DNA from 4 places in the Streptomyces sp. NPDC102451 genome. Region 1 is predicted to be linked to each of the others. Evidence: riboswitches for the same ligand, from Rfam matches in the RefSeq annotation. Region 1 holds a riboswitch; each other region holds the start of a gene.
The links. A riboswitch is a leader RNA that binds a small molecule or an ion and turns the genes downstream of it on or off. The one in region 1 is predicted to bind cyclic di-AMP.
Positions count from the first base shown of each region.

Region 1 (5,639 bases):
GAACGGCACGACCAGCTTCGAACGCACCAACTACTTCGAGACGATGCCGACACACCAGCTGGAGCTGGCCCTGTGGCTCGAGGCCGACCGGATGGGCTCCCTGCTCGCCGCGCTCGACGAGGAGTCCATGGAGAACCAGCGGGACGTCGTGAAGAACGAGCGCCGCCAGCGCTACGACAACGTTCCGTACGGCACGGCCTTCGAGAAGCTGACCGCCCTCGCGTACCCGGAGGGCCACCCGTACCACCACACGCCGATCGGCTCGATGGCCGACCTGGACGCGGCGACGCTGGAGGACGCGCAGGCGTTCTTCCGTACGTACTACGCGCCGAACAACGCGGTGCTCTCCGTGGTCGGGGACATCGACCCGGAGCAGACGCTCGCCTGGATCGAGAAGTACTTCGGCTCGATCCCGTCCCACGACGGCAAGCAGCCCCCGCGTGACGGCACGCTGCCCGGCATCATCGGCGAACAGCTGCGCGAAGTGGTCCAGGAGGAGGTTCCCGCGCGTGCGCTGATGGCCGCCTACCGGCTGCCGCACGACGGCACGCGCGAGTGCGACGCCGCGGACCTGGCGCTGACCGTGCTCGGCGGCGGCGAGTCGTCGCGTCTGCACAACCGGCTGGTGCGCCGCGACCGTACGGCCGTGGACGCCGGATTCGGGCTGCTCAGGCTGTCCGGCGCGCCGTCGCTGGGCTGGCTGGACGTCAAGACGTCCGGTGGTGTCGAGGTGCCGCAGATCGAAGCGGCCGTCGACGAGGAGCTGGCCCGCTTCGCCGAGGAGGGCCCCACTCCGGAGGAGATGGAGCGCGCCCAGGCGCAGTTGGAGCGCGAGTGGCTGGACCGACTCGGCACGGTCGCGGGCCGCGCGGACGAACTCTGCCGGTACGCCGTCCTGTTCGGCGACCCGCAGCTCGCCCTGACCGCGGTGGGCCGGGTGCTCGACGTGACGGCCGACGAGGTCAAGGCCGCCGCCCGGGCGCACCTGCGCCCCGACAACCGTGCGGTCCTGGTCTACGAGCCGGTCGAACCGGCCGACGAGACCGAGGGCACCGACGCGCCCGAGGGGGCCGACAAGTGACCGACGCCGCCGTGACTGGAGTAGCGATGGAGTACCACCCGCAGCCGACCGCCGGCGAGGCCAGGCCCTGGGCCTTCCCCGCGCCCGAGCGCGGCGCCCTGCCCAACGGGCTGACCGTGCTGCGCTGCCACCGGCCCGGCCAGCAGGTCGTCGCCGTGGAGATCTTCCTCGACGCCCCGCTGGACGCCGAGCCCGAGGGCCTGGACGGTGTGGCCACGATCATGGCCCGCGCGCTGTCCGAGGGCACGGACAAGCGCTCCGCGGAGGAGTTCGCCGCCGAGCTGGAGCGGTGCGGTGCCACGCTGGGCGCCCACGCGGACCACCCCGGTGTCCGCGTCTCCCTGGAGGTCCCGGCCTCCCGGCTGGCCAAGGCCCTCGGCCTGGTCGCCGAGGCGCTGCGGGCCCCGGCCTTCTCGGAGAGCGAGATCGAGCGTCTGGTGGGCAACCGCCTCGACGAGATCCCCCACGAGCAGGCCAACCCCGCCATGCGGGCCGCCAAGCAGCTCTCCAAGGAGCTCTTCCCCGCCACCGCACGGATGTCGCGCCCGCGCAGGGGCACCGAGGAGACCGTCGGGCGGATCGACGCCGCCGCCGTACGCGCCTTCTACGACGCCCATGTCCGCCCGTCCACGGCGACCGCGGTCGTCGTCGGGGACCTCACCGGGGTGGACCTGGACGCGCTGCTCTCCGACACCGTCGGGGACTGGTCGGGCAACGCGGGCCAGGCCCGGCCCGTCCCCCCGATCACCGCGGACGACTCCGGTCGTGTGGTCATCGTGAACCGTCCCGGCGCCGTGCAGACGCAGCTGCTGATCGGCCGGATCGGCGCGGACCGGCACGACAGCGTGTGGCCCGCCCAGGTCCTCGGCACCTACTGCCTGGGAGGCACCCTCACCTCCCGGCTGGACCGCGTGCTGCGCGAGGAGAAGGGCTACACCTACGGCGTCCGGGCCTTCGGACAGGTGCTGCGCTCGACGGCGCCCGGCTCCTCCGCGGGGGCGACCGGCGCTGCGATGCTCGCCATCAGCGGTTCCGTGGACACGGAGTCGACCGGCCCCGCGCTCGACGACCTCTGGAAGGTCCTGCGCACCCTGGCGGCCGAGGGGCTCACCGACGCCGAGCGCGAGACCGCCGTGCAGAACCTCGTGGGCGTGGCCCCGCTGAAGTACGAGACGGCGGCCTCCGTCGCGGGCACCCTGGCCGACCAGGTGGAGCAGCACCTGCCGGACGACTACCAGGCCGAGCTGTACGCGCGCCTGGCCGCGACCGGCACGGTCGAGGCGACCGCCGCCGTGGTCAACGCGTTCCCGGTCGACCGGCTGGTCACCGTGCTGGTCGGGGACGCCGCGCAGATCAAGGAGCCCGTGGAGGCACTCGGCATCGGCGAGGTGTCGGTCGTCAACGGCTGACGGAACGGGACATGACGGACCCCGGCGGGGGCACTCCCGCCGGGGTTCTGTCATTTGTCCGTTTTGAAAAGAAGGTTGGCATTCGTCCTGTGGGATGGGTGACAAAAGGTCCTTTCCGTTTGGCGGGGCCGAGGGGCGCGCTCTAGCGTCGGCTCGGCTGTCCGCCGGACGAATGCCGCATCCGCGGCGCCGGACAGTCATCGCCGAGTCCCCGTCAGGCGCGAGCCTGGGGAGCCGGGGACCCATGAAGTCCCTGGGGTGAATCGGATCCCTGCACCTCGTCGAGGGCCCAGTGATCCGTAGGAGACCTTCCTGCTCCGAACCCTCCCCCAAGGCCTAAAGGGCCAGGGGGCGCCCCCTGCTAACCCGGTAGGCGAGAAGGAAGGAAAGGACCAGCCCCTCCATGGCGTTCATCCGTGCCACCGGGAAGCACCGTGCCCCGAGCCGCCTGACGCGCAGGAGCGCCAAGGTCGCCGGCGTCGCCACCCTGGCCGCCACCGGCGTCATCGGTGCCACTGCCTCCCCGGCCCTCGCCGCGGATTCCGAGGCCGTCACCGCCACCGGACTGACCCAGACCGTCGCCCTCGACACCACCCTCGCCGCCCAGATCGAGGCCCAGGCGAAGGCACAGAAGCACCAGGCCGACGTCGCCGCGAAGGCCGCGGCCAAGGCGAAGGCGAAGGCCGAGGCCAAGCGCAAGGCGGAGGCCCGTGCCAAGGAGACCCGCGAGGAGAAGGCGCGCGCCGCCCGCGCCGCCGAGCGCGCCCGGCTGAACTCCTTCCACCTCCCGGTCGCCGGCTCCCACGTGACCACCGGCTACAAGTCCGGCGGCGCGCTCTGGTCCTCCGGCAGCCACTCCGGCGTGGACTTCCAGGCGGCGTCCGGCACCTCCGTCGTCGCGGTCGGCGCCGGCACGGTCGTCGAGGCCGGCTGGGGCGGCGCGTACGGCAACAACATCGTGCTCCGGATGAAGGACGGCACGTACACCCAGTACGGCCATCTCTCCTCGATCGGCGTCTCCGTCGGCCAGAGCGTCGGCTCGGGCGAGCGGATAGGCCTCTCCGGCTCGACCGGCAACTCCACCGGTCCGCACCTGCACTTCGAGGCCCGGACCACCCCCGAGTACGGCTCGGACATGGACCCCGTCGCCTACCTCCGCGCCCACGGCGTCCAGGTCTGACCCCACGCCGCACCACAGCGCTCCGACGAAGGCCCCGGCACCCGCCGGGGCCTTCGCCGCGTTCGGGGGCGGACGCGCGACGAAGCCCCCGCGGAAGTGCTCCCTGGCCAAAAGATATCCATGGATTCCACCCCGCCATCGGAAATTCCGGCCGGTTGCAATAGAGTCACAGAACAGGCGTCGATCGGCCGCGTTTCGCGGGGATTAAGGCGGAGGTTCGGACATGCGCATTCCCGCGCATTCGGTATGCACGGCAATCCGTGACGACATCGTCTCCGGTGTCTTCGAACGCGGCAGCCGCCTCACCGAGGAGGTGCTCGCGCGTCGCTACGGCGTCTCCCGCGTCCCCGTGCGCGAGGCGCTGCGCACCCTGGAGTCCGAGGGGTTCGTCGTCACGCGCCGGCACGCCGGCGCCTGTGTCGCCGAGCCCACGGAGCAGGAGGCCGCCGACCTCCTGGAGATCCGCATGCTCCTGGAGCCCCTCGGGGCGGCCCGCGCGGCCCAGCGGCGCACCGAGGCGCACCTCAAGGTGCTCCGCGGCCTGGTCAGGCTGGGTCAGGAGCGTGTGCGCCGGGGCGAGGGGGAGGATCTGCGCTCCCTGGGCGGCTGGTTCCACGAGACGCTGGCGCAGGCCTCCGGCAGCCCCGCGCTGATCGCGCTGCTGACCCAGCTCCGGCACAAGATCGCCTGGATGTACGCCGTCGAGCAGCCCGCCCGTCCCGCGGACTCCTGGGCCGAGCACGGCGCTCTCGTCGACGCCGTGGCGCGCCGCGACCCGGAGCGGGCCAGGGCGCTCGCCACCCAGCACGCCGAGCGGGCCACCGCGGCGCACCGGCTGCGACGCCCTCCCGTCCACACGCCGGGCGCGGCCCGGGTGAGGACTTCGCAACACCCCGTAAACACCGCGGGTGTCCGTCATTAACAATTGCGCCGTATACAAAGAGGGCCGTTATCGCAGGGCTTTATTTCTGCTGCCCTGAATCGGATTTTCCGGGGCTCCGGCCGCCCCGTACGGGAAACGGAAAAAGCCGCGGCTCCCGGTGGGGATGCCGCGGCTTTTCCGCAGAAAGAAATCCGGTTCGAAGTGGCCGGAATCAGACGGTCTCCGGGAGCTCCTCGAGCCCCTCGGTGACCAGCTTCGCCAGACGGTCCAGGGCGGCCTCGGCGTTGTCCGCCTCGGACGCGAGCACGATCTCCTCGCCGCCCTGGGCACCCAGGCCGAGCACCGCGAGCATGGAGGCGGCGTTCACCGGGTTGCCGTCCGCCTTGGCGATCGTCACGGGGACGCCGGAGGCCGTGGCGGCACGGACGAAGATGGAAGCGGGGCGGGCGTGCAGGCCCTCGGCCCAACCGACGTTGACGCGGCGCTCAGCCATGGTTCTGCCCTTCACGTATCAATGGGTTGTCTAGACCAGTCTCTCATGCAGTGCGGCATCGCTGTGCCCGGCGTCGCCGCCGGCCGTCCACCGCCCGCCGGCCCCCTCAGCGTGCCCCTGCCGCGACCCCGCCGCGACCGGTGCCCCCACGGCCTCCCGCCCGGTTCGGCCCGGGTTCGGGCCGAACGAAAAGCCCGAGCCGTAGGCTTTGCCCATGGAGCCCACTCCGGAGCAGAGTCCGCATCACGCGTACCCCGACCACTGGGAGGCGGACGTGGTGCTCCGTGACGGTGGCACCGCGCGGATCAGGCCCATCACCACGGACGACGCCGAGCGGCTGGTCAGCTTCTACGAGCAGGTGTCCGACGAGTCGAAGTACTACCGCTTCTTCGCCCCGTATCCGCGTCTCTCCGCCCGTGACGTCCACCGCTTCACCCATCACGACTACGTCGACCGGGTGGGACTGGCGGTGACGATCGGCGGCGAGTTCATCGCCACCGTCCGATTCGACCGGATCGACGGGCAGGGCCGGCCCGCCTCGGCACCCGCGGACGAGGCCGAGGTCGCCTTCCTCGTGCAGGACGCCCACCAGG
Region 1 is NZ_JBIWKD010000017.1:121,296-126,934, forward strand. Features, by position in the region: gene ACIRD8_RS29970 (M16 family metallopeptidase) at 1-1,081, shown strand, start outside; gene ACIRD8_RS29975 (M16 family metallopeptidase) at 1,108-2,490, shown strand; cyclic di-AMP (ydaO/yuaA leader) riboswitch at 2,682-2,881, shown strand; gene ACIRD8_RS29980 (M23 family metallopeptidase) at 2,894-3,670, shown strand; gene ACIRD8_RS29985 (GntR family transcriptional regulator) at 3,894-4,592, shown strand; gene ACIRD8_RS29990 (HPr family phosphocarrier protein) at 4,765-5,046, opposite strand; gene ACIRD8_RS29995 (GNAT family N-acetyltransferase) at 5,261-5,639, shown strand, end outside.

Region 2 (5,639 bases), on a different contig from region 1:
GAGCTGGGCGCCAAGGAGGTCACCGTGGTGCGCGAGGGCCGTGAGGTCACCCTGCCCACGTCAGGTCTGCGCGTGGGGGACCGCTTCCTGGTCCGCCCCGGCGAGAAGATCGCCACGGACGGGACCGTGATCGAGGGCTCCTCCGCCGTCGACGTCTCGATGCTCACCGGCGAGTCCGTGCCCGTCGAGGTCTCCGCCGGGGACTCCGTCACCGGGGCGACCCTCAACGCCGGCGGCCGCCTGGTCGTCGAGGCCACCAGGGTCGGCGCCGACACCCAGCTGGCCCGGATGGCCGCGCTCGTGGAAGAGGCCCAGAGCGGCAAGGCCGCCGTCCAGCGCCTGGCCGACAGGATCTCCGCGGTGTTCGTCCCGGTCGTCATCGGCCTGGCGCTCGCCACACTCGGCTTCTGGCTCGGTTCGGGCGCCGGACTCACCGCGGCCTTCACCGCCGCCGTCGCCGTACTGATCATCGCCTGCCCCTGCGCGCTGGGGCTGGCCACGCCCACCGCCCTGCTGGTCGGCACCGGACGCGGGGCCCAGCTCGGCATCCTGATCAAGGGTCCTGAGGTCCTGGAGAACACCCGCAGGGCCGACACGATCCTCCTCGACAAGACGGGCACCGTCACCACGGGCCGGATGACCCTGCTGAAGGTCCACGCCTCCGGGACCACGGATGAGGCCGAAGTGCTGAGGCTGGCAGGCGCGTTGGAGCACTCCTCCGAACACCCGATCGCCCGGGCCGTGGCCGAGGGGGCCGCCGCGAAGGTGGGCGCGCTGCCCGCGCCCGAGGACTTCGCCAACGTCCCCGGGCTCGGTGTCCAGGGCATCGTCGAGGGCCACGCGGTGCTCGTCGGCCGCGAGAAGCTGCTGGCCGAGTGGGCCATCGGGCTCCCCGACGAGCTCAGGGAGGCGAAGGACCTGGCCGAGAGGAGCGGGCGCACCGTGATCGCGGTCGCCTGGGACGGCGAGGCACGCGCGGTCCTGGAGGTCGCCGACGCGGTCAAGGAGACCAGCGCCGAAGCGGTCCGGCGGCTGCGTGCCCTCGGACTGACGCCCGTCCTGCTGACCGGCGACAACAAGGCGGTCGCCGAGTCCGTCGCGGCCGAGGTCGGCATCGACCAGGTCATCGCCGAGGTCATGCCGCAGGACAAGGCCGAGGTCGTCAGGAAGCTCCAGGCGGAGGGGCGCACCGTCGCCATGGTCGGCGACGGGGTCAACGACGCCGCGGCGCTCGCCCAGGCCGACCTGGGACTGTCCATGGGGACGGGCACGGACGCCGCGATCGAGGCCGGTGACCTGACGCTCGTACGGGGGGACCTGAGGGTGGCCGCCGACGCGATCCGCCTCTCCCGCAGGACGCTGGGCACGATCCGCTCGAACCTCTTCTGGGCCTTCGCCTACAACGTGGCGGCCCTCCCGCTCGCCGCGGCAGGCCTGCTCAACCCCATGATCGCGGGAGCGGCGATGGCCTTCTCGTCGGTCTTCGTCGTCGGCAACAGCCTCCGTCTGCGCGGTTTCCGGGCCGTCGAGTGAGCCTGCGCGCCTGCCGGGGAGCCCGGGTTCCCCGGCAGGGCGAGGGCTCCGGTGAGCGGGTAGGTTCGGTGGCGTGGCCACTCTGCTGATCGTGCATCACACGCCCTCGCCCAACTGCCAGGCGCTGTTCGAAGCGGTGCTCTCCGGCGCGACGACGGAGGACATCGAAGGCGTACGGGTCGTGCGGCGGGCAGCCCTCTCCGCCACGGCGTCCGACGTACTGGCGGCCGACGGCTATCTGCTCGGCACACCGGCGAACCTCGGATACATGTCCGGCGCCCTGAAGCACTTCTTCGACCAGGTCTACTACCCGTGCCTGGACGGGACGAAGGGCCGGCCCTTCGGCTACTACGTGCACGGCGGCAACGACGTCACCGGCGCCGTACGGGGCATCGAGACGATCACGACGGGCCTCGGATGGCGCCGTGCGGCCGACGCCGTGACCGTCACCGGTGAGCCGGGCAAGGCGGATACCGAGGCGTGCTGGGAGCTGGGGGCGACCCTCGCCGCCGGACTGATGGAGTGACGACCCGCCAGGCAGCCGGAACGAGGCGCGCCCGGCAGCCCCGGCACCGCCCGCACGGCAGCCCCGGCACGGCGCGCCCGGATGCCCGGCGGTGGGTGCCGCGTCAGGCGCGGTCGATGTGCACGCTGGTCGACTTCACGCGGGCCGTGGCCTGCATGCCGACCTCCAGCCCCAGCTCCTCCACGGCTTCCCGGGTCAGGAGCGAGACGAGGCGGTGCGGGCCGGCCTGGATGTCGACCTGGGCCGCTACGTCACCGAGCTTCACCGCGGTGACGATGCCCGGGAAGGCGTTGCGCGCCGAGGTGTAGGAGACCTCCTCGTCGCCGGGCCCGCTCTGGCCCACCTCGATCGAGAACGCCGCCAGATCGCGGCCGTCGATGAGGCGGCGTCCGCCCTCGTCGCGATGGGTCGCGACCCGGCCGGCGTCCGCCCAGCGCCGGGCGGTGTCAGGGCTGACTCCGAGGAGGCGCGCGGCCTGCCCGATGGTGTAGGTCTGCATGCGTCCCATGCTAGAGGCTGCTCTTGCATATGCAAGGTTTACTCGCAGAATTCCTCGCATGTGCGAACCCCTGGAGGGGTGGCGGCGTTCCACTCCGGGATGAGGCCGATCCCCGGCCGGACGCGGAACGCACGGCGGCCGCCCTGGTCGCCGCCGTGCGGGGCGGCGACCGTCCTGATGTCCTCCTGGTCCGCTCAGCGCGGCCTCCAGGTGAGCTTGCCGCCTCCCACCCATCGGATGACGGCCGGGTCGTCGAGGTCGTGGACCCGAATGCCGGCCGCCGCGGCGGCGATCAGGACGTCCGTCATGTCGGTCGCGCCTCCGATCACCGCTCCGTCGATCTCCACGATGCGGAAGGGCGGGTCCCCGGGCTGAACGGGCAGGACGGTGATCCGGGGGGCCGAGGCGTGAGGGCTTTCAGTCATGGGCGGATCGGTTCCACGCGGATGCCCTCGGTATGCCAGGCGGCATGATCTGTGAGTCGTATGCCCGGTTTGCGGTGCTTTTATTAAATTAATCCCGTAATCCATAAAAGGCCATTTCATGTGACCTGGGGCCTTCGCTCGGGAGCAAATCGCCCGAATCGGACTCCGTGACCAGCGTCACCTTATGCGCCCCAGACGCGGGGGTGCGGCAGTCGGTTCCCTTCTGTGCCAAGAGGAGTGGCGGGCGCGATGTGGGGTGGATTACATGAATTCCAAAGAATTGATCTTGCGAATGAATTGTGATCAACGAACCAGGCTTGTTCCTTTCCCTATTTCTCGCCTACGGTCACCATCACTCCGGGCGGAACGCCGAATCCTGCCGCCGTCCGGTGACCTCACCGACCAGTTCTCGTACGGCAGGAGCGGGGGACCCAAGTAAGCGCCGATCCGGTTTCCGGAGCGGCTCGGGGTGAAGTCGCATTCGCATGCGGCCGGGCATCTCCAGCCCGAACCCGACAGCTCACTTCGCAGGCGACGGAGAGGAATTCAGCATGCCCGAGAATGGTAAGCACCGTCGTTTCAGGACCAGTTCGCTGACCCGCGGCATCATCGCCGTGAGCACGGGCGGAGCCGCCCTGGCCCTCCCCGTGATCGGCGCCACCAGTGCCTTCGCCGCCCCGGCCCAGCCGGTCGCCGTCGAAAAGGCCGCAACGTCGACTGCCGTGCCCGGCAAGGGAATTGCCGCGCAGAAGTCGAAGTCCGCCACGTATTCCGTGGTCGTGGGTGACACCCTCGCGAAGATCGCGCGGGAGCATTCCGTGAGCGGTGGCTGGAAGGCGCTGTACGAGGGCAACGAGAAGGTCGTCGGTGGAAACCCCGACCTGATTCACCCCGGTCTCAAGCTGACCCTTGGCGGCAAGGCCGAGAACAAGTCCGCGGACAAGGCCGAATCCAAGGCCTCCTCCGACCGTGCCGAGCAGAGCGCCGACCGCGCCGACCGCTCGGAGCGCACGAGCACCACCGTCGCCGCTGAGGGTGCGCCCGCCGCCGAAGCCGCTCCCGCGGCCGAGCCGGTCTCGTACACGAACGACCTCGACGGCTGGATCAAGGAGTCGCTCGCCGTCATGGCCGAGCACGGCATCCCCGGCAGCTACGAGGGCATCCACCGCAACATCATCCGCGAGTCCGCGGGTGACCCGCAGGCCATCAACAACTGGGACATCAACGCGATCAACGGCGTCCCGTCGAAGGGCCTCCTGCAGGTCATCGACCCGACCTTCCAGGCCTACCACGTGCCCGGTACGTCGATGGACAGCTACGACCCGGTCGCCAACATCACGGCCGCGTGCAACTACGCCGCGGACAAGTACGGCTCCATCGACAATGTCTTCGGCGCCTACTGAGTCCTGCCGAGGCGGGACCACTGACACACGGGTGTGTGTGACAGAGGGACAGAAGTGACGGGTGGTGCGGGTTCGGCGGAACCCGCACCACCCGTCGTCCGTTTTCCGGAGCCACCCGTGTCCTGGGTCCCCATGTCCGGAGCCACCCGTGTCCGGAGGCCCCGGACCGCGCTGTCACGGCCGCCGACAGGCGGGGCGGAGACCGGTTGACTGGTCTCGTACAGGTTCGTCGTCCATACTGCCCGCCGTGGAGCAGCGCATAGATTCGAACACCAAGCCCGAGTTCGCCGCGGGGACAGACCCGGCGTACATCCCCGGCCTGACGGCCCCTGCCCCCGCGCGGACGGAGGCGGAGGAGGCGGCGCCCCAGGGGTCCCTGGAGCCACAGGAGCCCGAGGTGGCCGATGCGGTCCCGGAGGCCGACGTCACGGACGCGCCCGCCGAGGAGGCGGCCGAGGGGCCCGTGGACGGTTCCACGGCGGCCGGGGGCGACGACACGGCCCCGGACGACGGAGCGGCCCCCGGAGCCGTGGGCGGGAGCGCCGACGCCGAGGACGGCCCCGTCTTCGAGGTCAGCGACCGGCGCGGGTCCATCAGGGTGGACGCCGAGGGCGTCCGCTTCACGCTCGACGACCAGGAGGCCGAGTTCGACTGGTCCGAGATCGGCGCGGTCGAGGTCAGGACCGGCCGCTTCGGCCGCCGGTTCACCGTGACCGTCCACCTGTCGAGCCGCCGGTGGTTCAACGCCGAGGTCGAGGCAGGGGCCCGCAGCGACCTCAAGACGTGGACCGCGGAGCTCGACGAGGCGCTGGACGCCCACTTCGAAGAGGCCTGACCTCACGGTCGCCGCCGCGCACCGGGCCGTCCGCCGGCCCGGTGCGCGGCATGCCGTGACGGCGTCAGGCCCCGGCGGCCGTACCGAGCACCACCGACCGCGTCAGATGGCGCGGCTGGTCGGGATCGAGGCCACGGGCCGCCGCGCGGGCGATCGCCAGCCGCTGGACCCGCACCAGGTCGGCCAGCGGGTCCAGTCCGCTCTCCACCCAGCGCGCCCCGGTCGCCTGCACCTGCTCCCGCAGCCCTTCCGGAGCGGTGCCGAACATCCAGGTCGCCGTTCCGGCCGTGGCGATGCTGATGGGGCCGTGGCGGTACTCCATCGCCGGATAGGACTCCGTCCAGGACAGGGACGCCTCCTTCATCTTCAGCGCCGCCTCGTTGGCGAGCCCGACCGTCCAGCCGCGCCCCAGGAAGCT
Region 2 is NZ_JBIWKD010000016.1:67,484-73,122, forward strand. Features, by position in the region: gene ACIRD8_RS28905 (heavy metal translocating P-type ATPase) at 1-1,533, shown strand, start outside; gene ACIRD8_RS28910 (flavodoxin family protein) at 1,607-2,059, shown strand; gene ACIRD8_RS28915 (molybdopterin-binding protein) at 2,163-2,558, opposite strand; gene ACIRD8_RS28920 (hypothetical protein) at 2,753-2,983, opposite strand; cyclic di-AMP (ydaO/yuaA leader) riboswitch at 3,341-3,530, shown strand; gene ACIRD8_RS28925 (transglycosylase SLT domain-containing protein) at 3,535-4,386, shown strand; gene ACIRD8_RS28930 (hypothetical protein) at 4,634-5,221, shown strand; gene ACIRD8_RS28935 (SIS domain-containing protein) at 5,286-5,639, opposite strand, start outside.
Region 2: linked by a shared signal. The riboswitch ahead of ACIRD8_RS28925 (transglycosylase SLT domain-containing protein) and the one ahead of ACIRD8_RS29980 (M23 family metallopeptidase) in region 1 are both predicted to bind cyclic di-AMP.

Region 3 (5,639 bases), on a different contig from region 1:
AGGGACGTACGCAGGGGTGACGGCGCGGACGGGGAGACCGGGGCGGGTCTGTGTGATGCGGACATGGTGGGAGGCCCTCCAGACAGGCGGTGCGCGAGATCGGGGGGTGCGGCAACACCCTTGGGCAACCGGCCGGGCCTGACAACGTCGCGGTACGCAGCCTGAGTTGGCGCAGCCGGTCGAGGCCGAGAGGTTTCCTTGCCGGCGGCGTGCGAGGGGAGCGGGACCAGGAGTGGTCGGAGCGCCCTCCCGGATGGCGTAGAGTTGCAATCACAACGGCGCGGGGTGGAGCAGCTCGGTAGCTCGCTGGGCTCATAACCCAGAGGTCGCAGGTTCAAATCCTGTCCCCGCTACTAAAGACTGAGGCCCGGATCCTTTCGAGGATCCGGGCCTCTGTCGTATGCGCCGGCCCGGCTGCGGCGGCGGTACGTCGCGGATCCGCGCCTCGGGAGGAACTACGATCGCTGCGGGGACGGAACCGCCGTCTTCGTACGGGACGCACTGACGATCTACGCGCGGCACCGGCTCTCCGACTGACCACCGGACGGCGGGACCTGCGGCGCGCTCCTCCCTTCGGCCGATGGGGATTCGCCGTTCGGCGCGGCTCCGGCCGGCCTGGGCGGGGCGCGGTACCGTCCGCACCCGTGGGTGGAGCGGGCAGGAGTGCACACGTGGGGATGCGGGACGGACGCCGGGGGAGCGCTGACGGGAGCGACCGTTCCCGGTGGTTCGTGCGCGTGCTGCCCGCCCTGATGATCTGCGTCGGTGTGATCTTCGACCTCGTGACGCCGACCGAGGTCACCGCCGTGCCGCTCTTCGCCGCCGCTCCGCTGATCGCCGCCCCGTTCTTCTCGCTGGCCAGCACCGTCCGCATCGGGGTGACCGCGATCCTCGTGGTGCTCGCCATCCGGATCTCCGACGGCGCGCTGGGCCGGATCGTGCCGATCACCGACCTGTTCACGCTGGTCACCGTTGCCGCGCTCTCCCTCGTCATCAACCGGGTCGTGCGCCGCAGGAACGAGCAGCTGGCCTCGGCCAGGTTCGTCGCGGAGACCGCGATGCGCGCGGTGCTCCCGACGCCCGAGGACCGGATCGGCGGGCTGCTGGTCGCGGCGCGGTACGAGGCGGCCCAGGCGGACGAGTTCGTCGGCGGAGACCTGTACGCCGTCGCGGACACGCCGTTCGGGGTGCGCCTGGTCCTCGGGGACGTACGGGGCAAGGGGCTGGACGCCGTGGCGGCGGTGGCCGTCGTGATCGGCGCGTTCCGGGAGGCCGCCGAGCAGGAGCTGTCGCTGGAGGGGGTGGTCCAGCGGCTGGAGCGGGCGCTGGCCCGTGAGGGATCGCGGCGGGGCGGGCTCGACTCCATGGAGGGGTTCGTCACCGCCGTCCTCGCGGAGATCCCGTCCGGCTCGGACACCCTGCGGATCGTCAACCGCGGGCACCCCGAGCCGCTCGTGCTGCACCAGGACGGGGCGCTGGACGTGCTGGCGCCGACGGTGCCCGCCCTGCCGCTCGGGATGGGGCTGGGGGTGTGGCCGGACCGGGCGGACGAGTGGGCGCTGCCGGCCGGGTCGATGTTCCTGGCGTTCACCGACGGGCTGTCCGAGGCGCGGGACGCGAAGGGCGCCTTCTACGACCCGGCGGCCCGGCTGCGCGGCCGGATCTTCCCGGGGCCCGAAGAACTGCTGTCCGCGCTCACCGACGACGTACGGCTGCACACCGGAGGCCGGTCGACGGACGACCTGGCGCTCCTCGCGGTGGGCCGTCCGGCGCGGGGTCAGCAGGAGCGGCGGACGACGGTGAAGATCGTGGGGCGGGACCGTGGATGACCGGTCGCGACTTTCGGTAGTCGAAAGACCTCGCTCCGCATAACATTTGACGCAACGTCAGAAACTGCTGGCCGGATAAGTGGCACTCAACTCGCCCGTTTGCGCCCGTTTGACCCCTGAAAGTCCAGGCCAGGGCCATGACTGATCTATGGGAACAGCTTGGAATCGGACCCGGGTGTCTATTAACGTTCGATAACGCAGCGCGGTTGTACCCGCCGTCGCAAGAGACGGCACCGTGCGCAGCGCCGAATTCCGCAAGGGAACCGGGGAACCACCTACATGGGGTGAATCGGACACCTGTGTCTCGTGAGAGGCAGAGGCGCCCGTAGGAGACCTTCCTGCTCCGAACCCGTCAGCTAACCCGGTAGGCGAGAAGGAAGGAAAGGAGTGCGCCCACGTGGCGTCCAATCAGCCTGCCCCCGAGGCCCCGTCATCCTTCAGGACCGACAGTCTCGGTGATGAGGACAGGACCTGGGAGGAATGGAACCCCACCGAGGAGTCCATCCGTCCCGTACGCGGCCGGCACCGCGTTGCGAAGCAGCGGGGTCTCGCCCGTAGCTCCACCGTCCTCGGCGTCGGCGTCATCGCGGCCGTCGGAGCGGGTGGCATGGCCACCGCCCAGAGCAAGCCGCCGGTCTCCATTTCTCTTCCCGATTCCATCGCGGACAATCTCCCCGACGCCAAGTCCCTTCCCGGCGTGGGCGCGTTCATGTCCGGCGATTCCGACTCGGACCACGAGACGGTCGCCGCGTCCTCCCCGCTGACCAGCGCCGGCATCACCGCCGCCGAGGCCGAGCAGGGCACCACGGACGCCGGCGAGGCGCTCCGCGCCCGCATCCTCCAGCAGGCCGAGCAGCAGCAGGCCGGAGCCGACGCCGAGGCCAAGGCCGCGGAGGAGCAGGCGGCGGCCGAGGCCGCCGCGGCCGAGGCGGCGAAGCAGCAGAGCGACGCCGAGGCGAAGGCCGCCGCGAAGAAGAAGGCGGCCGAAGAGGCGGCGAAGAAGAAGGCCGAGGCCGAGCGCCTCGCCAAGCTCGCCGCCAGCTACGCCGTCCCGACCTCCTCGTACACCATCACCTCGACCTTCGGTCAGGCCGGTTCGATGTGGTCGTCCGGCTACCACACCGGGCTGGACTTCGCGGCCCCGACCGGCACCCCGGTCAAGGCCGTGCACAGCGGCACCGTGAAGTCGGCCGGCTGGTCCGGCTCGTACGGCTACCGCACGGTCCTGGAGCTCGATGACGGCACGGAGATCTGGTACTGCCACCAGTCCTCGATGGACGTCACCGCCGGACAGAAGGTCACCACGGGCGACACCATCGGCCGTGTCGGCGCCACCGGCAACGTGACGGGCCCGCATCTCCACCTGGAGGTCCACACCGCGGACGGCTCGGGCGTCGACCCGATGAGCTGGCTGCGCGGCAAGGGCCTCACCATCTGAGGGCTGCCCCCCTCGGACCCCGGCGCACCGGAACCCCGGCGGCCCTGACGCACGACCCCCCGACGTCAGGGCCGCCGGTCTGTCCGCAACCGGGCGGCCCCTGGAACTCGGCCCCTGGAACTCGGCGCCAGGACCTCGGCGCCAGGGCCCGGCGTGGCCCGCGTACCGGAATAGTCGGTTCAGCCGGCTGGTTGTCCCCGGGTATGACATCTCTGCGCCCGCTCGGTTCATCGAGCCTCCAGGTCTTCCCCCTCGCCCTCGGCGGCAACGTCTTCGGCTGGACGGCCGACGAGGACCGCTCCTTCGCCGTCCTCGACGCGTACGTGGCGGCCGGCGGCAACTTCGTCGACACCGCCGACGCCTACTCCGCCTGGGTCCCGGGCAACGAGGGCGGCGAGTCGGAGACCATCATCGGCAAGTGGCTGGCGGCCCGTTCCCGCCGCGACGATGTCGTCATCGCCACCAAGGTCGGATCCCATCCCGCGTACAAGGGGCTCTCGCCGGCCACCATCAAGGGGGCGGCGGAGGCGTCGCTGCGCCGGCTCGGCACCGACCACATCGACCTCTACTACACACACTTCGACGACGAGAGCGTCCCGGTCGAGGAGATCGTCACCGCGCTCGACCAGCTGGTCAAGGCCGGTACGGTGCGGGAGATCGCCGCCTCCAACATCAGCCCCGAGCGGCTCCGGGCCTCCCTGGACTTCTCCGAGCGCGAGGGCCTGGCCCGTTACGTCGCACTGCAGCCGCACTACAACCTCGTCTCGCGCGACACCTACGAGGGCGCGCTCCAGGACACGGCGGCCGGTGCCGGTCTCGCGGCCGTCCCGTACTTCGCACTCGCCTCGGGCTTCCTCACCGGCAAGTACCGGCCGGGGGCGTCGGTCGAGAGCGCACGGGCCGAGGGCGCGGGCAAGCACCTGGAGACCGAGCGCGGGCGCAGGGTGCTCACGGCGCTCGACAGGATCGCCCAGGAGCACGACGCGGAGATCGCCACGGTCGCCCTCGCCTGGCTGGCCTCGCGGCCGACCGTGACGGCACCGATCGCCTCCGCGCGTACGGTCGAGCAGCTGCCCGCGCTGATGGCGGTGGCCGGACTGCGGCTGACCGAGCAGGAACTGGCGGAACTGACCGAGGCGTCCGCCTGACGTCCTAGAGGGGCCCGCCGTCATCCCGGTACGGGTTGTGGCCGCCGTAGTGCCGGTGCGGTGCGGGGAGGTGCTGCGGGGGCAGGCCGCCGTAAGGGAGCTGACGGGGGATCGGGGGCGGCACCGGCAGGCGGGTGCGTATGCGGCCCGTCGCGTGGGCCGCGTACGTCAGGGCGGGCGCCGCGACCTCCCGGCGGTGCCACAGGTGGTGCAGCAACTCCTGCTCGCGCAGGGCGAAGTCCGGGCCGGCGCCGTCGTGGCGGGCCCTCCGGCGCAGCATGGCCAGGGAGGTCGCGAACGACTCGTACTCCGCGACGGCGCGGGCCGCGGCCCTGCCCCGGGCGGGGTCCGGGTGGCTGTTCCAGTGCCTGGCCATGTCGCGGGCCATGCCCCGCGCCCGCATCGAGGCCAGCGCGAGCGGCTCGGCAGGGGTCAGCCAGCCGGCCGCCGCGTACACCGGCAGTTCGGTGGAGAGCGTGCGCAGCTCCCGCTGGCGCGCCCAGATCGCCAGCCAGGTCACGAGCCCGAAGCACGGCACCATGAACGCGCCGTACACCGCGTAGAAGCCGTACGGTCCGAGGGCCGACGAGCCGTTCCACAGGGCGTGCATGCCCATGGCGAGGGTGAGTCCGAGCAGGGGCAGCAGGACCCGGCGCACGCGGTGGCGCGAACCGCCGAGCGCCGCGATGCCGAAGCCGATGCCGGAGAGCACGGTGAACAACGGGTGGGCGAACGGCGACATGACCACGCGGACGAAGAACGTCCCCACCGTCACGGAGGCGAAGCCAGTGGTCCCGAGCTGCTGGTCCTCGCCGAAGGCGTTGCCCAGGTAGAGGATGTTCTCGGTGAAGGCGAAGCCGGTCGCGGTGAAGCCGGCGACCACGATGCCGTCGACGATCCCGCTGAACTGCCGCCTGCGGAAGAGGAAGACCAGCAGGAGTGCGGCGGCCTTCGCGCTCTCCTCGACGACGGGGGCGACGACCGTGGCCCCGAGGGTGTCGGCGCTCGCCGGGTCCGCGGTGGCCGTCGCTATCCACCGCGTCGCGAAGGAGTTGGCGAGGATCGCCACGAGCGCGGCGGCGCACGCTCCCCAGGCGAAGGCGAACAGCAGATTCCGCCAGGGGCCCGGCTCGACCCGGTCGAGCCAGCGGAACGCCGCCATCAGCAGTGGTACGGGCAGCACCGCCAGCCCCAGCCCCACCAGGAAGCCCTCGGTGCCCGTCT
Region 3 is NZ_JBIWKD010000022.1:93,795-99,433, forward strand. Features, by position in the region: gene ACIRD8_RS33300 (hypothetical protein) at 1-65, opposite strand, end outside; tRNA gene ACIRD8_RS33305 (tRNA-Met) at 280-353, shown strand; partial or broken gene ACIRD8_RS33310 (TipAS antibiotic-recognition domain-containing protein) at 415-537, shown strand; gene ACIRD8_RS33315 (PP2C family protein-serine/threonine phosphatase) at 678-1,829, shown strand; cyclic di-AMP (ydaO/yuaA leader) riboswitch at 2,063-2,215, shown strand; gene ACIRD8_RS33320 (M23 family metallopeptidase) at 2,227-3,267, shown strand; gene ACIRD8_RS33325 (aldo/keto reductase) at 3,471-4,415, shown strand; gene ACIRD8_RS33330 (PrsW family intramembrane metalloprotease) at 4,420-5,639, opposite strand, start outside.
Region 3: linked by a shared signal. The riboswitch ahead of ACIRD8_RS33320 (M23 family metallopeptidase) and the one ahead of ACIRD8_RS29980 (M23 family metallopeptidase) in region 1 are both predicted to bind cyclic di-AMP.

Region 4 (5,639 bases), on a different contig from region 1:
ACGCGTACCAGCACGAGGAGGGCGTCGAACCCGATCTGCTCTGCGTCGCCAAGGCGCTCTCCGGCGGGTACGTCCCGGTCGGCGCGACGCTCGGCAAGGACTGGATCTTCAAGCGCGTCTACTCCTCGATGGACCGGGTCCTCGTCCACTCCGCGAGCTTCGGTTCCAACGCCCAGGCCATGGCCGCCGGGCTCGCCGTCCTCGCGGTGATGGAGCAGGAGGAGACCGTGGCGAACGCCCGTCGCACCGGTGATCTGCTGCGTGAGCGGCTCGCCGCGCTCGTCGGCCGCTACGAGCTGCTGCACGAGGTGCGGGGCCGGGGGCTGATGATCGGCATCGAGTTCGGCCGGCCGTCCTCCCTCAAGCTCCGCAGCCGCTGGACGATGCTGCAGGCCGCACGCAAGGGGCTCTTCGCGCAGATGGTCGTGGTGCCGCTGCTGCAGAAGCACCGGATCCTCACCCAGGTCTCCGGCGATCACCTGGAGGTGATCAAGCTGATTCCGCCGCTGGTCATCGGGGAGCCGGAGGTCGACCGCTTCGTCACCGCCTTCACCGCCGTCATGGATGACGCGCACAGCGGGGGCGGGCTGATGTGGGACTTCGGCAGGACGCTGGTGAAGCAGGCCGTGGCCAACCGCTGACTGTTGCCTCTGAGGCAAAATATTTGCCTCAGAGGAAAGATTCTGGCCCAATGGAGGCATGAATCCTCCTGACGGAGGGGTGGCCGACGAGCTCCCGGGGATCGCGCCACGCCTACGCGAACTGCGCCGCAACCGCGGCCTCACCCTGGAGGGCGCGGCCGGACGGGCAGGACTCTCCCCGGCCCACCTCTCCCGGCTCGAGACGGGCCGGAGGCAGCCTTCGCTGCCGATGCTGCTCGGCCTCGCCCGGGTCTACGGTACGACCGTCTCCGAGCTCCTGGGCGAGATGCCGCCCGAACGTGACGCGATCGTCCGCGGCAGCCTGCCCGAGGGCACGCCGCGCGGCACCGAGGCGGGCGGCTGGGTCTACCGGCAGGCGGGCGCACCCGGCCGCGCCATGCAGGCGCTGCACGTCCGTGTCCCGTACGGCGCCGAGGGCGACCTCGTGCGCGTCCACCCCGGGGAGGAGTGGCTGTACGTCCTCGACGGCAGGCTCCGGGTCGTGCTCGGCGAGAGCGTGCACGACCTCGACCCGGGGGACAGTGCGCACTTCGACTCGCTCACCCCGCACCGGATCGCCGCGCTCGGCACCGGCGGGGCGCGCCTGCTCTTCGTCCACACGCTGCTGCAGAGCCCGGCCGCCGAGCTGTGCCTGGGCAGCGGCATGCACCGGCTCTGATCCCGCACGCCCCCCCCACGCACACCCTTCGCCCCTGCCCCCCGGTCCGAGCGGCCGGAAGAGAGGACTGTCATGTCCGATTCGGAGCACTACGACCCGCTCACCCCGCGCAGGCCGAAGAGTGCGGACACACAGGAGCGGCGGATGCCCCGCGGCGTCGTGATCCGGCTCTTCGCCTACCTGGTGGCCGGACACGTCGTCGCGGGCTTCCTCTACCTCCTCTTCACCGTGGCCGGCAAAGGCTGACCGACGGCGTCACGCGCCTTCGACGAGGCGCTCACGCAGCTTCGCGCGGGTCTCGTGGCTGATCTTCAGCCCTTCCAGGAAATAGCGGTCCGCGCTGCCCCAGATCTCGTCGATGGTGTCGAGCGCCGCGGTGAGGTACTCGGCGCGGGCACCGAAGAGCGGATTGAGCAGTTCCATCACCTCGTCGGACATTCCCACCGGCGAGGTGTCGCTGCGCCGCACCTTGTAGCGGCGGTGCGCGTCGTTCGACTTGAGGTAGTCGGCCTCGATGGCCTCCTTCTCGACACCGACCGCGAGCAGCGAGACCGCGACCGAAAGGCCGGCCCGGTCCTTGCCCGCCGCACAGTGCATCAGCGCCGGCACGCTGTCCTCGGCCAGCGCGTGCAGTACGCGGCTGTGTTCGGCGGTGCGGTCCTTGATGATCGAACGGTACGAGGCGACCATCCTCGCCGTTCCCTTGCCGTCGGCCAGGATCGAGCGCAACTGCTGGATGTTCCCGTCGCGCACCAGCCGCCAGAACTCCGCGCCGTCCGCCGGGTCGGAGAGAGGAATGCTGACATTCCGGACGCCGGGCAGCTCCACGTCGAGACCGTCGAGCTTGTGGTCGGCCGCATTGCGGAAGTCGAAGATCGTGTGCAGGCCGAGTCCGGAGAGGAAGGCTGCGTCGGACTCGGTGGCGTGGGCGAGGTGACCGCTGCGGTAGAGGCGCCCGTACCGCACGGTGCGGCCGTCGGCGGTCGGAAGCCCGCCGACGTCACGGAAGTTGCGGACACCGGACAGGTCGACGTCCGTCGGCTCGGGGCCGGCCGGCGGGACCTCTGGCAGCTGCGTCACAAGGGCTCCTGGGGGTGTCGGGCGTCGGCGCCGCTCGCCGACGGGGCACGCCCGCGACGATACGACATAGCTGCATCGCGCAGCCGTCCCGGTCGCCGTGGCCCCGGTCTCCCTCATGGGGCGAAGGTCGCGCCATGTCCGTATTGGTGCATTTAGCAGAACACGCCCCGCTTGTACGGGAGATGGTGTGAGTGAGGTGAGCGGGATCATATCCGTGACGGTGTGTGGCGAGGATGCCGAGGGGTATTCCTGACGCCGCGCGGAAAGCCAAGATCGGTAATCCACGGAGTGTGACGGTAATTCCGCACCGGAATTGAAGCGTGGATTCCGCTTCACAATCCGTGGCTTGTTCGCGGCGTCCCGGCTCGCTTACGGTCACGGTCAATCCGGACGGAACGCCTAATCCTGCCGCCGCCCGGAATCCGCAACGACTCACGTGTGGCAGGAGCGGGGGAACCAGGTAGGCCGCCGGCCGGAGGGATCCGGTACGGCTAGGGGTCAAGTCGCGCACAGTGCGGCCGGGCATCTCCAGTCCGAACCCGACAGCTCACCTCGCAGGCGCCGGAGAGGAAAAGCCCCATGCCCGCAAAAGGCAAGCACCGTCGTACGAAGACCGGCCCGATCTCCCGAGGCGTCCTTGCCGCGGGGACCGGCGGCGCCGTACTCGCCCTCCCGCTGATCGGCGCCACCGGCGCCAACGCGGCCGAGCAGGCCGCACCGGCCTCCACGTCCGCCGCCGCGCACGGCGCCCCCGCCTCCGCGGCGAAGAGTGCCCCGAAGACCTACTCCGTGGTCTCCGGCGACTACCTGGTGAAGATAGCGGCCGACCAGAAGGTCAAGGGCGGCTGGCAGAAGCTGTACCAGGACAACCGTGACGTCGTCGGCGAGAACCCGAGCCTGATCCGGCCGGGCCTGAAGCTGACCATCGGCGCCAAGGCATCCGGCTCCGCCGACGCCACGCCCTCCAAGTCGGCCCCGTCGGCCGCGAAGAAGGCCGCTCCGGCCGAGAAGACGGCTGCTCCCGTCAAGGAGGCGGCTGCTCCGGCCGAGGAGACCGCCGACTCCGGCGCCTCCGAGAGCAACACCTCGGGCTGGACCACCCCGGTCGAGAACCCCAACGTCACCACCCAGTACCGCGCCTCGGGCGCCAGCTGGTCCAGCGGCTACCACACCGGCTCCGACTTCCAGGCGGCCTCAGGCACCAGCGTCCGGTCCATCGGCGAGGGCACCGTGGTCTCCGCCGGCTGGAGCGGCTCGTACGGCAACGAGGTCGTCATCCAGCACAGCGACGGCATGTACTCCCAGTACGCGCACCTGTCCTCGCTCGAGGTCTCGGCCGGCCAGACCGTCACCGGCGGCCAGCAGATCGGCCTCTCCGGCACCACCGGCAACTCCACCGGCCCGCACCTCCACTTCGAGGTCCGGACCGGCCCGAGCTACGGCTCGGACGTCGACCCGATCGCCTACCTGCGTTCGCACGGCGTCTCCATCTGAGACACACCACCCGAGGGTCCCATCTCGGACTGAAGGAGAGGGGCGGTGCGCAGCGGCGCACCGCCCCTCTCCTTATTCCGGCTTTACCAAAAACTGACCGGGTGGTCTTTCTCACCACCCGTCAACCCCTTATTACGGTCGCGTAGGTCACAATCGAAGGTGCAAGATAAGCCCTTGTGGCAGACGATTCGAGAAACAAAACACGAGGCATCATCGGGTCGTACGCAGCGATTGGCGACAGCTTCACCGAGGGCGTCGGAGACCCCGGCCCCGGAGGCACGCTCGTCGGCTGGGCCGACCGGTTCGCGGTCCTCCTGGCGGACCAGCTCCCGGTCCCTGATGCGGTGGTCGCCCCCGCGGACGACATGCACGGGAACTTCCGGTACGCCAATCTCGCCGTACGCGGACGCCTCCTCGACCAGATAGTCGAGGAACAGGTCCCCCGCGCCAAGGAGCTGGCACCTGATCTGGTGAGCTTCTGCGCGGGCGGCAACGACATCCTCCGTCCCGGTTCCGACCCGGACGACGTGGCCGAACGCTTCGAGCGTGCGGTCGCCGACCTGACCCAGGCGGTCGGCACCGTCATGGTCACCACCGGCTTCGACACGCGTGGCATCCCCGTGCTCAAGCATCTGCGGGGCAAGATCGCCATGTACACCGCGCATGTCCGGTCCATCGCCGATCGCTACGACTGCCCGGTGCTGGACCTGTGGTCCCTGCGGTCCGTGCAGGACCGGCGGGCCTGGGACAACGACCGGCTGCACCTCTCGGCGGAGGGGCACACCCGGGTCGCCCTGCGCGCCGCCCAGGTCCTCGGCCTCGAGGTGCCGGCCGACCCCGACCAGGTGTGGCCCCCGCAGGTACAGCGCGGAGCGCTCGAGGTCCGGCGCGACGACATCCAGTGGGCGCGCGAATACCTCGTCCCGTGGATCGGCCGCCGGCTGCGCGGGGAGTCCTCCGGGGACCACGTCGAGGCCAAGCGCCCCGACCTGCTGCCGCTCTGACCACCCCACCGCTGACCTTTCGTCAGGGGCCGGCCAGGGGGAGCTGACGCCGGGCCGGGCCCGGGGAGGCGAGCCCGTCCGATGCGGATACCCGCACCGGACGGGCGGGTATCCGCTCCAGCACGCCGCCCGCGAAGACGTCGTACAACGGCAGTGTCTCCAGGTGCACATAGCCGATGTGGCAGTCGCACACCGCGAGCGGGCAGCCGCGGGGGCCGAGCGCGCTCCGGTAGCTGCCGTCGTAGAGGTTGCCCAGCTCGGCACGGACGAAATGACAGCGGCGCACCGTCCCGTCGCCGTCCACCGAGACGACCGACTCGCCGGTCCGGCAGGGCAGCCCCGCCGAGCGGTGCGGATGCCTGCTGTACGGGAACAGCGGGTCCAGAGCCGTCCAGCGGTCCGCCTGCTCGTCCGTGTAGGTGTGCCCCTCGGCGGCCAGACCTGACGGACCGATGCGCCGGCTGCACGCCCCCGGTCTCTCAGGCGGTCAGGGCCTCGTGGTCGATGCCGAGTTCGCGGGCGAGCGCTTCCTCGGTCCACTGCAGCATCGTGGCCCGGGAGAGCGGACCCACGTACGACGTCATCTGGACGGCCAGCCCGTCGAGGAGGGCCGTCAGCCGCCAGGCCACCGACATCGGATCCTCGCAGTGGAACTCACCCGCCGCGGCACCCTCCTCGATCACCTCGGCCAGCTCGGCCTTCCACTGCTGGTCGAGGTCTCCGGCGACCTCGCGCAGCACC
Region 4 is NZ_JBIWKD010000013.1:213,081-218,719, reverse strand. Features, by position in the region: gene ACIRD8_RS26685 (aspartate aminotransferase family protein) at 1-641, shown strand, start outside; gene ACIRD8_RS26680 (helix-turn-helix domain-containing protein) at 700-1,320, shown strand; gene ACIRD8_RS26675 (DUF6126 family protein) at 1,393-1,566, shown strand; gene ACIRD8_RS26670 (tyrosine-protein phosphatase) at 1,576-2,400, opposite strand; cyclic di-AMP (ydaO/yuaA leader) riboswitch at 2,803-2,974, shown strand; gene ACIRD8_RS26665 (peptidoglycan DD-metalloendopeptidase family protein) at 2,980-3,894, shown strand; gene ACIRD8_RS26660 (SGNH/GDSL hydrolase family protein) at 4,071-4,898, shown strand; partial or broken gene ACIRD8_RS26655 (radical SAM protein) at 4,921-5,334, opposite strand; gene ACIRD8_RS26650 (TetR/AcrR family transcriptional regulator) at 5,378-5,639, opposite strand, start outside.
Region 4: linked by a shared signal. The riboswitch ahead of ACIRD8_RS26665 (peptidoglycan DD-metalloendopeptidase family protein) and the one ahead of ACIRD8_RS29980 (M23 family metallopeptidase) in region 1 are both predicted to bind cyclic di-AMP.